One region of the Microbulbifer sp. ARAS458-1 genome, then DNA from elsewhere that is predicted to be linked to it. Evidence: predicted binding sites of a transcription regulator. Region 1 holds the regulator's gene; each other region holds the start of a gene.
The links. The regulator PhoB, encoded in region 1, activates phosphate uptake and scavenging genes when phosphate is short. The targets are predictions, from matches to a motif close to TGTCATAAANNTGTAACA.
Positions count from the first base shown of each region.

Region 2: the regulator PhoB is predicted to act here: its motif matches at 2,492-2,509, upstream of AAFH99_RS12235 (OprO/OprP family phosphate-selective porin).
Region 3: the regulator PhoB is predicted to act here: its motif matches at 1,808-1,825, upstream of AAFH99_RS14445 (substrate-binding domain-containing protein).
Region 4: the regulator PhoB is predicted to act here: its motif matches at 2,338-2,355, upstream of AAFH99_RS11620 (porin).

Region 1 covers NZ_CP155838.1:749,368-753,653, reverse strand. The annotation lists gene AAFH99_RS03005 (dicarboxylate/amino acid:cation symporter) at 1-383, opposite strand, end outside; gene AAFH99_RS03000 (chorismate--pyruvate lyase family protein) at 741-1,316, shown strand; gene ubiA (4-hydroxybenzoate octaprenyltransferase) at 1,353-2,252, shown strand; gene phoB (phosphate regulon transcriptional regulator PhoB) at 2,383-3,087, shown strand; gene phoR (phosphate regulon sensor histidine kinase PhoR) at 3,386-4,286, shown strand, end outside.
Region 2 covers NZ_CP155838.1:2,944,468-2,948,753, reverse strand. The annotation lists gene AAFH99_RS12240 (indolepyruvate ferredoxin oxidoreductase family protein) at 1-1,078, shown strand, start outside; gene AAFH99_RS12235 (OprO/OprP family phosphate-selective porin) at 1,160-2,413, opposite strand; gene AAFH99_RS12230 (TraB/GumN family protein) at 2,696-3,640, opposite strand; gene AAFH99_RS12225 (glycosyltransferase) at 3,878-4,286, shown strand, end outside.
Region 3 covers NZ_CP155838.1:3,474,019-3,478,304, forward strand. The annotation lists gene nagB-II (glucosamine-6-phosphate deaminase NagB-II) at 1-413, opposite strand, end outside; gene nagK (N-acetylglucosamine kinase) at 506-1,456, opposite strand; gene AAFH99_RS14445 (substrate-binding domain-containing protein) at 1,923-3,287, shown strand; gene AAFH99_RS14450 (DUF6279 family lipoprotein) at 3,353-4,222, shown strand.
Region 4 covers NZ_CP155838.1:2,807,239-2,811,524, reverse strand. The annotation lists gene AAFH99_RS11630 (methyltransferase domain-containing protein) at 1-366, shown strand, start outside; gene AAFH99_RS11625 (molecular chaperone DnaJ) at 380-913, opposite strand; gene AAFH99_RS11620 (porin) at 969-2,225, opposite strand; gene AAFH99_RS11615 (methyltransferase) at 2,458-3,078, shown strand; gene msrA (peptide-methionine (S)-S-oxide reductase MsrA) at 3,111-3,740, shown strand; gene AAFH99_RS11605 (sulfurtransferase) at 3,788-4,286, opposite strand, start outside.

The DNA.
Region 1 (4,286 bases):
TCGAACTGCGCATCCCCCGCCAGGTACTCCATACCCACACCGGGCTGAATCACCAGCGCCAATAGCAGCGCCAGGGAAATGGCCACGGCCGTCGTGCACAAGTAAAGCAGCAGTGTTTTCCCCGCCAACACCCCAACCCGGCTACCCTCAGACAGCGCACAGGCACCACAAATCAGCGATACCAGCACCAGCGGTACTACCATCAACTTCAGCGACGCAATGAAAATCCGCCCGATGATGTCGAACAGACCATTGGTGAGGTAGTTGTTGATAAATTCGGTAACCGTCGCACCCAACACCTGACTGGAGTTGAGTACATTGAACAACAGGCCAAGCAAGATCCCCGTGATCATGGCCAGTACGATTTTTTTGGTAAGCCCCATGGTCCGTCCTGTTTTTGCATCTACCTTTCAAATGGCAGATTTTCTGATCGTTTTCAGCGCTAATTATATTCGGGCGAAGGTGGTGATACCGGGTACAGTCTTGTGAGACCTTCAAAAACAGGATGTTTTTGCAGAGCCCCCATGGATGGATTCACGGGGGGCCGCCTAGGTCGTGTCTCACAAGACTGTGCCCGGTAGCGCCACCGCCACCGGGTTTGTTCAGAGCCTCTTATCTGGGTAAAGGCAGTGCGCCACTATATCCACCCCACCCCCAAGGGGCAAAGCGAGTTCCCCTGAAACCCTCGTCAGGTACAATGCGGTTAATTCAAACCAGCATAACCCCGCGCGGAGTCTGCGTTGTACCACTCCCCCTTTGAGGCCATCGGCGACTGGCACCCACAACCCCTCGAAAGCTTGCACGGCCACACCCCGCCGGACCACCTCCTGCCCTGGCTGCAACACAAAGGGTCCCTCACCGCCGCCCTCAAACACCTGAGCCACGGCGAGTTTAGCGTACAAATACTCAACCAGGGTTGGCACATCCCCAACCTCGAAGAGCGCCGCGCCCTCAACCTCAAGGAACGCACCCGCGCCCTGATCCGCGAAGTCCTGCTCTACGGCAGCGACACCCAGCCCTGGGTCTACGCCCGCAGCGTCCTCCCCGAGCGTACCCTCGCCGGGAAATCCCGCTACCTGCGCAGCCTCGACAACCGCCCCCTGGGCGAGCTCCTGTTCAGCCAGCCGGACATCCGCCGCGGCCCCATCGTCCTCAACCGGCTCAAACGCAACTCCCAGTGCCAGCTGGCAGAGCTGGACCAGAGCGAAGCCCATGCCTGGGGCCGCCGCTCCACCTTCTGGCTGCACGACAAACCTCTGCTGGTTGCAGAGACCTTCCTCAGCGGGTTCAATCCCCACAAACCGCCAATGACCTAGTGCCCTGAAGAAACGGGAAAGAATACGGGAACTGCCATGCAAGCCATTCGCCAACAAGTCCAGCAGCGCTTCGCGCAGCACTGGCCCAGCGTACAGCCCTACTGGCAACTGGCGCGACTGGACAGGCCCATCGGCTCACTGCTGTTGCTGTGGCCAACCTGGGCCGCACTGTGGATTGCCGCCAAAGGCTGGCCGGGGCTGCACCTGTTTGTGGTGTTTACCCTGGGTGTAATTCTTACCCGCGCCGCCGGCTGTGCCATCAATGACTTCGCCGACCGCGAGATCGACGGCCACGTAAAGCGCACCAGCCAGCGTCCCCTGGCCACTGGCGCCGCCACCCCAAAAGGCGCACTGATGCTGTTCGCCGGCCTGATGCTGCTGGCATTTCTGCTGGTGCTCACCACCAACAAACTGACCATTTTGCTGTCACTGCCGGCGCTGGTGCTGGCCTTCTGCTATCCCTTCGCCAAACGCTACACCCATTTGCCACAGGTGGTACTGGGTGCGGCGTTCAGTATGGGAATCCCTATGGCATTTGCCGCGGTCACCAACGCGGTGCCGGCGGTAGCCTGGGTGCTGTTTACCGCAAACCTGCTTTGGACCGTGGCCTACGATACCTTTTATGCCATGGTTGACCGGGACGACGATCTGAAGATCGGGGTGAAATCCACAGCCATCCTGTTCGGCGATATGGACCGGGCGATGACCGGCTGCCTGCAGGGCATGGTGATTCTGGCCTTACTGATGCTGGGAGGGCGCGCGGAGCTCGGTACGCTGTATTACTGCGGGGTTGCGGCGGCGGGCGGGCTATTTTGCTATCAGCAGTGGCTGATTCGCGATCGGCAACGGGAACCCTGCTTCAAGGCATTTCTCAATAACAACTGGGTCGGAATGGCAATTTTCCTGGGTATTTTTTCTCATTATCTGTGGAATTAGGCGCAAGCGGCCACCCGCAAACCGGGCTTCCCGTACGGCTGTCATATTTTTGTCACTAAAGTGACGTTAAATGGCCACTCTAGAATAGTCAGTTAAATGACAATCACTTCAGTTAGGGTATGGCAGGCAGATGCACAGCAAGACGATCCTCATAGTCGACGACGAAGCCCCGGTGCGGGATATGTTACGGGTAGCTCTGGAAATGGCGGATTACCGTTGTCTTGAGGCGGAAAATGCCCAGGCGGCCCACGCGCTGGTAATCGATGAAAAGCCGGATCTGATTCTGTTGGACTGGATGCTGCCGGATGTTTCCGGTGTTGAGCTGGCCCGCCGCCTGAAGCGGGATGAACTGACTTCTTCGCTGCCGATCATCATGCTTACCGCTAAGGGTGAGGAAGACCACAAGATCAAGGGTCTGGAGACCGGTGCGGACGATTACATTACCAAGCCGTTTTCACCCCGCGAGCTGGTAGCGCGCCTGAAGGCGGTGTTGCGCCGCGCGGGCCCGAGCACGCCGGAGGAGCCGCTGACCGCGGGTGGCCTGGTGCTGGATCCGATCAGCCACCGGGTGACGATCAATGGCAATCCGGTGGATATGGGCCCGACCGAGTTCCGCCTGCTGACGTTTTTCCTGAGTCATCAGGAGCGCGCTTACACCCGTACCCAGTTGCTGGACCATGTTTGGGGGGGCAACGTGTATGTTGAGGAGCGCACCGTGGATGTTCACATCCGTCGCCTGCGCAAAGCCCTGACCGTCGATGGCCACGAGCGCTACATCCAGACCGTGCGCGGCACCGGCTACCGCTTTTCTGTACAGACCGCGGAAAGGGTGTAACCTACACCCAAGAATTGTAGAGGGCTCCGTAGCGGGTCCTGTGGCGGTCGAGCCCCGGGTATAAGTTTTTGAAAAAATTGTCGGGAGCAATTTTCAGCAGCTTTAGCTGCCCGTAGGGCTGAGCACAGGGATGTGCTCAGCTAAACCGCTGTGAATACTTCCCTGTACGCTGCGTCGGCGACATCCCTGTCGCCGACGCTTTCAAAAACGCTTACCCGGCACTCGACCTTCGCTTAGAACCTCGGTAGTTTTTCCAGTTACCGGGTTTACCTACCTGAAACAAGATGGCCAAACCATCATGCTCGATCGCAGTATTGGCGAGTTTTCCCGCTTTATCATTATCGCCCTCGGCACCACCATTCTCGGTTTTGCCAGCGGCCACTGGTGGCTGGCGCTGTGCGCTGGTCTTGCCGCCTATGTTTTCTGGTTGCTGTGGCAACAAAATCAATTTGATCGCTGGCTCGCCAACGGCCGCCGCGGCCCGGCGCCGACGAATTTTGGCGTGTGGGGGGATATCACCGACGATTTCTACCGCATGCAGCGCCGTCACCGCAAAGAGAAGCAGAAGCTGCACGCGATGCTGCGGCGGGTTCAGGACAGCACCAGTGCATTGCGCGAGGGTATTGTGGCGCTGGAGGACGATGGCAATCTGGCGTGGTGGAATCCGGCCGCCGGGCAAATGTTGCGTTTACAGACGGACGATGCAGGCCAGCCACTGGTCAATTTTGTGCGCGACCCGCGTTTTGTCGAGCATATGTACGAGCGTATGGGTGGCGGCAAGCGGGCGAATCAGCAGCCGATCACGCTGCCGGCACCGGGGGATGATTCACGGATTCTACAAGTGGAGGTGACGCGCTTCGGCCAGGATGAGGCGCTGGTGATTGTGCGGGATATTACCCGGCTGCATAACCTGGAGCAGATGCGGCGGGATTTCGTGGCGAATGTTTCCCATGAGCTGCGCACGCCGCTGACGGTGATCGCCGGTTACCTGGAGACGCTGCAGATGAGTGGCCAGGCGCCGCGCAATTGGGACAGACCCCTGGGGCAGATGAGTGAGCAGACGGTGCGTATGACCAGTCTGGTCAACGATCTGCTGCTGCTGGCGCGGCTGGAGACATCCGAACGCGACAGTGGGCGCGACCAGGTTTCGGTGCGCGAGCTGATGGAGCGGGTGGCTGGCGAGGCCCGCTCACTGAGTG
Region 2 (4,286 bases), 1.8 Mb from region 1:
CCACAGCCGCGCAGTGGTGAATACCCACCTAAGCCCGACCGCGGCATCGGTGCTGGGACGCGAAGATATTCATTCGCCGCAGGCGGTACTGGACACCATCAAGGATGCGGTGCTGGAGCTGGATGTGGTCGAGGGGCACACCCTCACCAAGGCGGCGCTGGGAGACACTCTTGCGGCGAATATATTCATGCTCGGCTTTGCCTGGCAGAAAGGTCTGATTCCCCTGGGGCTAGAGGCGCTCCAGGAGGCGATCCGGCTCAATGGGGTGGCGGTAGAAGGTAACCTGCAGGGGCTGGCAGCGGGCCGTCTGGCTGCGGCGGATCGCGAGGCACTGGACCAGCTCCTGTCGAAAGAGGAAGAGCTCGTTCTGCCGCAGGGGCTGGAGGCGATTGTCGCCCACCGTGTGGAGCATTTGACCGGCTATCAGGGTGCGGCGCTGGCCCGCCGTTACCGTCATCTGGTAGACAAGGTGAAGGACGCGGAGATTCTCAAGGTGCCGGGCAGTGAGGCACTGGCCGAGGTGGTGGCAAGGCATTACGCCAAACTCCTCGCGTACAAGGACGAGTACGAAGTGGCGCGTCTGTACTCCGATGGGCGTTTTATTGAGTCCCTGAAAGAGAATTTTGCCGGAGACTTCGAGCTGGAATTCAATCTGGCACCACCACTTTTGAGCCCGTTCGATAAAAATACCGGGCGCCCGCGCAAACTCAAATTCGGCGGCTGGATGCACAAGGCGTTCGGTGTACTGGCAAAGTTTCGATTCCTGCGCGGCAGCGCGCTGGATATTTTCGGTTACACCGCAGAGCGCAAAATGGAGCGTGGCCTGATTACCGAATACGAAAAAATTGTCGACGAAGTACTGGGCCGATTGAATGCCGAGAACCACGCAGCGGCGATTGAACTGCTGAGCTATCCAGACCAGATTCGTGGTTACGGTGTAATCAAGGAAGAAAATGTAAAACTCGCACACCAGGCTCGCAATCAGGCGTTACAGCGTTTTTATAATCCGAAAGTGGAAGTTCCGGAGACTTCACAAGTAGAAGTGTTTGACCCCGCCAAGGCACAGCAGGTGGGGTAGGGATAGAAAATTGGATACAAAAAAAGCGAGCTAAATAGCTCGCTTTTTTTGTGCTCTTTAGCTCAACACACCAGAACCTGCTTACCAGGCCATCTGTACTCGTAGGCCAAGCTGATTGGTGTTGTCGCCAGTAAAGTCATCATCACCGAAGATCATATTCATCATCACGCGCACATTACGATTGGCGTAATAGTTGAGGCCGATCTGTGCACTGCTGGCTTCGAGACTGTGAATGTCGCGGTTTTCCATGGTGTCGTAGCGGGCTGTCAGTTCCCAGGCTCCGCCCCACAGGCCGTTGCCAGAAGGTTTGGCGGAATTGAAGGCACCGCGTTTCTTGCTGTAGGTCTTGTGTTCACCGGTAATCATCCAGCTGCCCTGCACATACCAGGTGTGTACGGATTGATCGTCAATATAGCAGCCGAACATCGGGTCGCAGTAGAAGGGAGGTGGCGCACCAAATTCATCTTCAAATTCGACTTCGGTCAGGTAGTAGTCTGCCTCAAACTCCCCGATAGCGTATTCCGCCTGAAGGTAGAGCGGCCCGTAACTGCCTGCGATTTCAAAGCCGGCGTAAGACGCGTCTTCGCCCAGATCGCCGGGTGTCAGCGCCATTAGTTGCGAAGGGCCGCGGCGCCCAGCATAGTCGGCCTCTGCGTATAGATCGCCGGAGTCGCGATTGGCATTCTCATAGCTTAGGTAGGTGCCTAAATGGAATACCGCGTGATCGGTATTGATGGGTGCCCAGGCCAGCCGCCCGGCGGCTCCGACCCCTTCATTGCGAGACTCGGCAGCATCGCGGAGGTTGAAGGCCATCATTCCTAGAGTGAAGCAGTCCAGAACGCCGGTCCAGCCAATACCCTGTTGGAACTGGTAACCGTCATACAGGCCGGTGGCGCTGGAGAAAGGTCGCTCCAGCATGGTTATCTCATTGGAGCTGGTCATTTCCGCCATTGAACGGAACGGCTTGAACTGTCCGATACGAATTTCGCCATCTAGAAATTTATGGGCAATAAACACGTCGCGAAAGCCTGCGTGGGTGTCGCCCGCGGCGAAGTCCTGCTCCAGCACGTATTTCCAGTCGTAGATACTGCCTTTCAGGGTGATTCGCGCGCGACGAAATTCCGTGGTACTTACGGGATCTTCGATATCGGTGTCGAAAAGATAGGTATCGAAGTGGATGCGCCCCCCCAGCGAGGCAGAAAAATTGCCGTCGTCCGAAGTGATTTTCAGTCCGCCCTTGGTTTCAGCGTCGTCGGCGATGGCGGTGATGGAAAGCAGGCTGCATGTGACCGCGGCGAGCGCCTTGCCCATTTTCCCTGTACCTGAGGCTTTCATTGGAACTCCTGATCGCAGCGTTATGAAAAACGATTGATAAAAATTTGGGGCGCAATGGAAACATAACGCGCGCAGAAATGAAATATTTCCGTAACATCTGCTAGCGGCGGGTCTGAAAGACATATCCCATAACGCCGATATGCATAGGGATAATAGTCCACTTGAGTGGGAGTATTTTGCGCGAGAAACCCAATGGCACAGCGGAATTGTCGAAATAAACGATGAGTATCGGTAAGGAGGGATGGAGCCCGGCGTTGCCGGGCTCGTAGAGGGCGCGATATGTCAGATTTGCTCGATGGAATAGCCGGCTTCTTCGAGTAACTCCGTAACGGATTTCTTTCCTACGAGATGCCCGGCGCCAACTACGACAAACAGGGTATTGTAATCCGCGCTGAAGTCGCGGATTTTCTCAGCCATTGTCTGGTTGCGTTGATAGAAAAGTTTGTCGAACAGCGGGGCAAACCCGGGGTTTTCCTCCAGGCTTTCTCGGATCACCAGGTCGTATATGTCGTTCTGGTCTCCCTTTTTCCATGCCTTGGTGATGCGCGGGACAAAACTGTCCATTTCGGATACCTGAGCAAGGGTCTGTTGCAGGTACAGTTCGGGATTGTCGAGATTGTTCAGCATTTCGATCTGTCCGAGCACGCTTTCCAGTTCAAGAATGGTCCCGTTGTTCCGGTGGGCCTGGTTGAGGAAATGGCGATCAATACCCGCTTTAGGGTCCAGTCCCCGGGCCTGCATTTCAATCATGCTGAGGGTGATCATGGCAATTGCCGGGCGCAGGCGGCTAAAGTTTTGCTCTGGAATCTGTCGTTTGGCCAGCCAATCCTGCAACTGTTTATACACCGCGGGTGAAATGTGGTCTTTCAGTTGCTGGCCCGCAGGATAAACCGACTCCTGCATGATTTTCATTTGCAGCGCCGGATCGGTTTCCATGGCGAGAATATCCGCCTCCACAACCAGCGCGTCGCTGCTGGAGTAAGCGCGCTCAATCTGGTCGCGCAGTGGGTAAAAGCTTTTGTCGGCGAGGTGGATGGATCCCAGCAGGTAAACGCGCTTCTCCCCCTTTTTTGCCTCCAGCAGAAGACCTCGATCATTTGCCGCCTGTGCGGAAGCCGCCAGCGCTATTGCCAAAAGGGCAATACTGAAGCTGGCGAGCCAGCGGGTGAAAAGACCCTTCCTGGTAAGACCCGGTATCGAGGTTGAAGATACGCCTTGAGTTGCCATTCGTGTGTTTCCTTCCACTGTTATTCGAGTAGCCCATTTGTCGCGGTGGGCTCTTTTGTTGAAGTCTATGCCGGTCATTCGGCCGCGAGCCATGATACCCCGCTTTTCGGCCGCGAGGGTGACGGGATTCCGCAGGTTTTGTGAAGCGGTCGCGAGAAAATAAAAATGTGGCTTGTGGCGCAGAATTTGCCGGTACAATGTAATGATCAGGACAGGAGTCGTTTAGGATCGAGTCGCATGCGGATTGTTCAATTGGTACCGTCCATGGACGGCAGCAAGTTGGCCCAGGAAACACTGGAGTTTGCCCAGGAGCTGGCCCGCCAGGGGCATGAGTCTTCGGTGATCTCGGCTGGTGGTACGCTGGTATCCCGTCTGACGTTGCACAATTGCCAACATCTGGAGTTACCGGTAAATCGCAAAGGGTTTTTCAACCACCGCCTGCACCGCCGTCTGTATCATCAGCTTGAATCTCTGCAGGCGGATGTCCTTCTATGTCGCGACTCCCTGTGCAGTTGGCACGGTTGGAAAGTGTGGTCCCGCCTGCCTGAGACGACGCGTCCACGGTTGGTAACAGCGCTGCACCGCTGGCCAGCGGGTGGGCCGTTCAGCGGGGCCTGGCAGAACGGCGCGGTGTCGCGTGGTGAAT
Region 3 (4,286 bases), 1.3 Mb from region 1:
TTCACCAGCGCGACGGTGTAGGCGCCGGCGTCTTTCGCCATTTGCGCCTGGGCGAGGATGTCCGGGCTGCGGCCGGACTGGGAAATTACGATGACCAACGCATCTTCGAGCTTCAGTTTTTTACCGTAAACACTGGAAACAGACGGTGCCGCCGCAAAGGTCGGTGTGCCGGTCTCAATTTCAATCAGGTACTTGGCGAATACACCGGCGTGGTCGGAAGAACCACGGCCCACGATCATCACAAAACGCGGCGGCTTGCTGCGCAGTCGTTCGCCCAACGCTTCCATGATCGGTGCGTTGTTCTGCAGTTGTTCGGCAATCCGGCTCGGGGCTTCACGAGCCTCGGTTTCCATTACTGTCATCGCCATAGATGCATCCACCTTGTTGGCCTCACCAGAGGTCACTGCGCTCATAAAATCTATCCGTAACTTTTTCTGAAGTCGTCTTCCGACAACCTGTGTGTTCTAACGATCTGGCTCTGTCGTTCAAAGAGATTCCGGGTTTATTACCCGAACAGCGCCTTGGCATCCGCCTCTTCACGCGCTGTGGACTCACTCTCCCCCAGCGCCGCCAGAGAGTGCTGGGCAAAGTAGACACAGCCCAGCTCCGGCGGATCCAGCGGATCGGAAACCCGCTCCGCCACATGGGGCTTGAGCCAGGGCTTCAGGCGCGGCGCCAGGCCACCGATCATGGACAGGCGCGGAGGTTTGCCCTCCATCAACTTGTCTGCGAGGTCACTGATGTACGCAGCACCATCACGCATGATCGAGGCCGCTACCGGACAATTCGCCTCGGCACATTCCACTACCGGCACCGCCAATTTGGCATACTGACTGGAAGGCTTGCCGGCCATCATTTCAATAACATCGTAGGGGTCATTGGTACCCAGCGCGGATTGCAACTCGCCCTTCAGGTCCGAGTCTCCCGCCAGGCCCTCCATCGCCATCAACAGGTATTTGACCGCTTCCATCCCCAGCCAGGCACCGCTGCCCTTGTCGCCGTGAGGAAAACCATGACCACCGACAATCGCGCTGCGGCCATTCACCCACGAATAACCCACAGACCCGGTGCCAGCGATAATCACGGCACCATCTCCTCCCCGGTGCGCACCCAGGCATGCCGAGTGCTGATCCGTGGTAAGGAACATTTGCTTGAAGGGATGTGCCCAGGCGTTCATCTCGTTGTAGAGACGGGGCATATTCACCCCAGCCAGACCCACACCTGCAACCAGCTCTCCCAGAGTTTCCGCAGGCAGGCCGGCATCGGCCACCGCCAGTGCGGCAGAACGCACAATGGAATCAATGGTTTGCGCATAGCCATGAAGGGGGTTCGCGGGCCCGGAGACTCCGGTGCCCAACAGGCGATTGCTGGCGTCATAGACTGATGCACGGCACTTGCTACCACCGCCATCGACGCCAATGAAAAGAATGTCCCTGCTGTCTCTCAAAGCAACCATCTAACCGGCCCCTAAGATTTTCTATTGTTATGTGTCCTTGCCGGATTCCCCACCGCATTCACTGCGCCCCAGAGGATTCCAGCTGGGCGTCATCGACGCCTCTGCCAATATGTGAGAAATACTACAAGACAAATGACAGCGTTGTCATGCCTTTTTTCAAAAAAAACCCGAAGATTTGTCCCATTATATGCTGAATTTCCGTGCCTTTTGGTGAAAAAAACGTCGCCATAGCCCCTCAGGGCCAGCCCCGACGGTGGCAGGCGTACAAAAAACAACCTTCAATCTTTTCCCCCACGTCTTCACCTCGACCCGGTAACCGCCCCTCGCGCGTGTGGACCAGTTCAATCCACTTGCAATAAATTGGTCACACTTTTCTGCGATAAAGCGCGCGCCCGCGCTGGATTACAAGTAACAGCAATCACCAGCGCGAGCCTTGGGAACGTATTTCGTAGTGACAGGGGGCAGAATGAAACGCGATCTATCGCGCCGAGGGACAATTTTACCGAAGGATTTACTCGCAGTACTGCTGCGGCTTGTCCTGACTGCAGGCGTGCTGTTCAGTGGTCTCGCGTCTGCCGCCGACAGCAGTCGGGTTCTATTCCGCCTGACCGGCTCCAACACCGTGGGGGCAGACCTCGCGCCCGCACTGGTAAAAGACTACCTGAAATCCATAGGGGCGACAGAAATCCGGCAGCGCACCGAGGGCGAAAAGCACTGGATTCACGCGGACCTTGAGGGTGAGCAGGTAGTGGTACCTATCATCGCTCTGGGATCCAGCACCGGTTTCAAAGCATTGGATAGCGACACCGCAGACATCGGCATGGCTTCGCGGCGTATTAAAGGCAAAGAAGTCGAGCTACTGGCGCGTTTTGGTGACTTCACCAGTGCCCAGGCAGAGCACGTCATTGGCCTCGATGCACTGGTGATCACTGTGCACAAGGACAACCCAATCAATCGCCTCACCCTCGCACAGCTGGCCCAGATTTACAGTGGCGAGATCCGCAACTGGTCCCAACTGGGCGGCCCGGATCTGCCGATACGGCCACTACACCGGGATATCGAATCGGGCACCCGTGCCACTTTCGACAGCGAAGTTTTCGGCAGCACCCGCCCGGCAAAACCCTTCGTTTACGAGGTCTCCGGTAACCACGAGACCCGTGCGCTGGTTGAGCAGGATCGCGCCGCCATTGGCTACCTGCCATTTGCAGATTCCGATGGCATGCACAAGGTCGCAATCAAGTCCGGGGAGTTGGCGGCGGTGGTCCCGGATCGTGGCATTATCGCCACCGAGGACTTCCCCCTGACTCGACGTCTGTACCTGTACCGCAACCCGGGGCGCTTCAACGCGCAGGTCGATGCTTTTCTGAAGTTCGTTGAGTCTCCCGCAGGACAGCAGATCGTTGAGGCAATCGGTTTTATCAACCTGACACCGGTGTCCCTGAAGTTGCCCGCCTACGCCAACGCACCGGATAGCTATCGCCAGTTGATGGAGAACGGATCGCGCCTGAGCATCTCTTTCCGCTTTGCCGATGGCAGCACAGAACTGGATAACCGTGCCCTGCGCGACCTGCACCGGTTGCAGGAATTTATGGCCCAGGAGGAAAACCGCGACCTATCGCTGACCCTGGTGGGTTTTTCCGACCGCAAATCCAACCAGAATATCGCGGACCTTATTTCACGCTTCCGCGCCCTCAAGGTTCAGGGGGCACTTCTGCGGGATCATCAAATGGGCGACAGCCAGATTATGGCGGTTGGCGCCTTTGCACCGCTCACTGCCGATAGCGAACAGGGACCAGTGAAAAACAGTCGTGTCGAAGTCTGGATAAATTGATGAATCAGCCAAAGTAACACGCAAAGAAACAGCGGTGGTCGGGTACAGCAACTATATTTAACGCCATGACCACCGCAATCGTGACGCAATCCTCTCGCCCCAGCTCCCGTGCTGTCATCCTGTTGATGGCGGCACTTCTGTTGCTGCTTTCCGCCTGTTCCAGTGTGCGCCTCGCCTATGGCCATCTTGACTGGTGGATGGACCGCACCCTGAATAAATATCTCGATCTTGATGGCGCCCAGAAAGACCTGCTGCAGCAACGCGTCGATGAGTTTCATCGCTGGCACCGCCAGACGCAACTGCCCCGCTACGCGGATTATCTCGAAGAGCTTGCTGGCAAGGTCGACGACGCCGACACCAGCCCGACGAAACTGGCGGCCATCGAAGCCCGCGTAGACGCTTTCTGGCACGCCTCGATCACGATGTTGAGCGATCTGATGCTCCCGATCCTGGTGCAACTGGATGACAAACAGATCGATCAGCTCAGTGAGAACATGGAAGATGAGCGTGAGAAGTCTCTGAAGAAGTGGGACAAAGCGCAGCGCAAGCGGGAAAAGGAGTTTCGCAAGCAGGCAGAGCGCTGGCTTGGCGACCTGACGGGCGCACAGGAGTCCATGATTGATCGGCAGGTCGCCACCACCACCTTCGACCCCAAACGCCGGGATGCCCAACGGCAGCTATGGACTGCGGCATTTCTCGACACTTTGCGCAATAAACCACAAGGCTATGAGGCCCGCTTGCGCGCCCTGCTGATCGATCCTCAATCCCTGTGGTCGGACGACTATCGCAAGATGCAGGATCAGTTGCGCGCTCAGGCCAGAACCCTCGCTACGGAAATTCTTGAAAGTGCTACGCCAGAGCAACGTGCTCATCTGAAAAACACACTCCTGGAGTACGCCGCAGACTTTCGACACCTGGCGGCACAGCAACACTGACTGCCCGGCAACCCTAGTCTGTTTCAACTGCAACAAATTCCCTGCCACTTTTTCTCCCGTAATT
Region 4 (4,286 bases), 2.0 Mb from region 1:
GTCAAAGCCGGCGGTTATCTTTCGCTCACTTTCTATAATCGCCGCGCGCTCGAATTCCGTTTGTTGCAACGGGGAAGTCTGCGGCAACTGGATCGGCATCTCGATAGTGGGACTTGGGGAGGTCACCCCGGCAGCCTCACGCCGCAGAATCCATTGTTGCCGGAAGATGTGAAGGACTGGGTGGCGCAGGCGGGCCTGTCTCTGGTGGCGCACAGCGGTATTCGCTGCTTTCACGATTTCATGACCCCGGAGATGCGCGACAAGCTGCCAGAGCACGCCATAGTGGAAAAGGAGTTGGTCTATTCCCGGATCGATCCTTATCGTGCCCTGGCGCGATACGTCCACCTGCTCTGCAGAAAGGTGTAGGTTTGCCGTCCGATTATTCGCCCAGCTGTTTCAGCAACAGCGCCTTGGCTGCGTTGATACGGGATGCCAGATAGTCGTTGCCGCCGCGATCCGGATGGAATTTCTGGATCAGCTTGCGATGGGCTCCGATGATTTCCTCACGGCTGGCGTTGGCAGACACGCTTAAAATACGGCGGGCCTCGGCGACTGTCAGCGGTGGTTCAGGATCCGGTTTGGCTTTCTTTCCCCCCCCGGTGTCTCCCTGTTCTCCGTTTGCCTTTTCCTGCTGCTTCTGTGCCCGGGCCTGGGCGTGCTTGGCGATCAGGGGGGCAATCCAGGGCAGGTGGCGGCCAAAGGTGCGCCACAGCCGATTGACGATAGGGAGCACCACGGCGACTGCGGCCCCCACCCAGTGCAGGCGGCCGGTAACTGCCAGAAGCACCGCTGCTAGTGCCAGCGCGATCAACACATACTGGATAAGAAGTTTGCGCCGCTGCTCCGGCGGGCTGTACTTGAATTTCTGGATCGCCAGCCAGGCAAAAATACCGACGGCGATTAGCAGGATCATGCGGCCCAAGGTGAACTACTCCAGGCAGAGAAGGTGACGTCAGGTCGCAAGGGTATCAGATGTCGATGCGAAAGCCGACGGCCATAAAGCTGTCATACTGCTGGCGGGCGACGGCATTGCTATCGTCGTAACCGTTTTCCCAGTACAGGCGCACCCGCTCATTCCAGCGATACTGAACACCGAGGTAGTACTGGGCCAGTTTATAGCGGTTGGCGTCGACCAGTGCGGCGTCAAATTCCGGGTCATCGGAAACCAGATAGTTGTGGCCGCCATAAACGGAATAGCAATTGTCTTTTCCCCAGGTGTAGCTGAGAAAGGATTCTGACCCTTTGGCATCGAAGAAGTTGGTGATGCCGACAACCGAGCCTGCCGGAGCGAGCTCGTTATTCTGGGAGCGCTGGAACACCACTGCGCCGTAAAAGCCTTTGGCAAAAGCCTCTTTGCCGTAGTACATACCCAGCGCGGTGGTCCAGTCGTTACTACTTGAGTTGATCGGGTAGTTGCTATCAATCAGTACGCGCTCGCCGCTGGAGAGATCATACACAAGTCCATTGTCGGTCTGGATATCCAGTTTGACCCGATTGTAGGCGGCACCGATAAAGAAGCCGTCACCAATATCGGCGCGGTACACGGCGGCAATGCCGTGGCTGATACCGTATTCGCAATCACCGTGGGGGCACTCCAGTTCCATACCCGGGCCCAGGTCCACGTTGATCTCAAGGTCCGCCACGTGCGCCGCGTACTGCACCCCGATTTTGAATTCGCCCGCTTCCGTTTCCCAGGATTTACGCCAGGCCAGGGCACTGTCCGCACGGCCGGTTCCGGTAACACCGCCATCGGTGCCCAGAGCATAAGTACCGCTGGCGAGGCCGCCGGAGACGTTGTACCAGTCGGTGATGTAAGTCACTTCGTAGTACACACCCCACTGTTTGCCCGCGGAAAATTCCCCCCACTTGGGGTGTTTGGCAAAGCCGTGTCCCTGTCTGAGGTAAAGTGAGCGTTGTGTTTCACCGAGTGCCGCCTGCTGGTCGCCCTGAATTACCACATTCCCCGCAGAGTTGATCGCATTGACCCCCCACTCGACATTGAAGCCGGTATCCCAGAGATCGTAGGCAGGAACGTTGAGGCCAATTCGAATACGCGACGCGCCGTTTTGCATGGAGGTATCGCCGAAGCTGTTGACCATGTGGGCGGTCAGGTAGCCCTCCATATACAGGGTGACCTGATTGGACTGGTAGATAGGCACTGCTTGCGTTCCGGAGGCTGCGGTAATCGCGGTGGCGGCTAATAAAGTGCGGCGGAAATTTGGCATGATGGGGTGCTCGTTTGCCTGTTTTTCTGCGTACACGAATTTGAGGGTCGGGCAATCGATACAAATCCGTATTTTTGTAATTGCAAAAATAGACCAGCTGGCCAGTCTGGTTTGTCATAATGATGGGACTTCGCAGAAATGGCATTGGCTACATTTTTTTTGTAGTTTTAGCCGCAATCGGATGGGCACTGGATTACGTTCAGATTGATTGGTTACCTAAGGGGGAGACACATTGAGTGAAAGCCAAACGCTAAGCCGCCAGATGTTTGGGCTAACCGTGCGAAAAAATGCGCACCCGGATATGCGCAGGTTGCGTCGCGAGGCGGGCGACGCCAGTCTTCACGGGAACAAGTTCTGGAAGAGTTCCTGTCTCACCATGGACTACCTGAAAAAGCACCCGCTCAAGAAGGGGGCGAGGGTGCTGGATCTGGGCTGTGGCTGGGGCCTCGGAGGGATTTTTTGTGCCAAGCAGTTTGATGCCAGGGTGACCTCACTGGATGCTGATCCCAGTGTATTCCCCTTTGCGGAATACCACGCACAGCTTAATGGCGTGGAGATCACAACCTGGCGTTGCCGCTATGAGAAAGTCACTGCTGCCGCGCTGCGCGAATTTGATGCGGTAATCGGTACGGATATCTGTTTCTGGGATCAGCTGGAGGCACCACTCTACAATTTGACTCGTCGGGCGCTGCGCGCGGGTGTCGGCCGTGTGATGTTGGTGGACCCCGGGCGGTCACCTTTCCGGCGTCTCGGCGAGCGCGCTGTAGAAAAACTCGACGCCCAGTATTTCGAGTGGCAGACTCTCCGCCCAATGAAGGCCTCGGGGTGCATTATGCTCGCAGGCAATGAATAGATCCGCTCGTCCACGGCAAATCGAGGTATACCATGCAGTTCGACAAGTCTCGTATCCCCACTCCCGAAGATGCGCTTCCGGGGCGCGCCGAAGCAATGCCAATCAGTGGCAAGCACTTTGTCTCTGGGCATTCGATGGTGGAACCATTTCCGGAAGGGTTAGAGCTGGCGGTGTTTGGCATGGGCTGCTTCTGGGGGGCCGAACGTCTGTTTTGGGAGATTGAAGGTGTTTGGGTAACCGCGGTGGGTTATGCCGGCGGTATTACCCCTAACCCGACTTACCGGGAAGTCTGTAGTGGTGGTACTGGCCATGCGGAAGTGGTGCTGGTGGTGTTTGACCCGAAGGTGGTCAGTTACGACGAATTGCTGCGCCGTTTCTGGGAGGAGCATGATCCGACCCAGGGGATGCGTCAGGGCAATGATCTGGGCACTCAGTACCGCTCGGTAATCTACACCTACGGATCCGAGCAGGCGAAACAGGCCAAATCATCGGAAGCAGCCTTCCAGCAGGCATTGCAGCAAAAAGGCTACGGCGAAATCACCACAGAAATTCTACCCGCTCCGACGTTCTACTATGCGGAAGAAGATCACCAGCAATACCTGGCGAAAAACCCGGGCGGGTACTGCGGGTTGGCTGGAACCGGTGCCTGTTTGCTCCGGTAAGGGTGTTGTCGTCGTACCACCGACGGGCAGCGACTCCTCTAAGGGCGTCAGGCGGAAGCGGCGGTGTTACGCGGATATAGAATATGCGCACACCAGTCGCTCCAGCTTCCCGGGTACAGGCGCGCCGCGCGCCCGATCAGGAACAGGGAGAACAGGTTTACACAGGCAGTGACTCCGGATCCACAGTAACAGACGATATCATCGTCTGCCGGAATACTCTGCCAATGTTCCTTCAGTGCTGTAGTAGGGCGCAGCACCCCGTCTTCATCGGTGATGGCCTGCCACGGCTTGTTGATGGCACCAGGGATATGCCCCGCAATAGGGTCGATGGGTTCTTCATTCCCCAGAAAGCGTTTGCTCTCGCGCGCATCCACCAGTTGCCACGGTGGGGTATTCAGGTGGGGGTAAATGTCGTCGTAACTCAGCAGATCCTGCGCCTCCGCTTTCGCGGAAAAATTACCAGTGGCCAGGGGTTGGGCTTCGCCGCTCTCGGTATCCAGTTCCGCCCGTTTCCAGGCTCCAAAACCGCCATTCAATATTGCCACG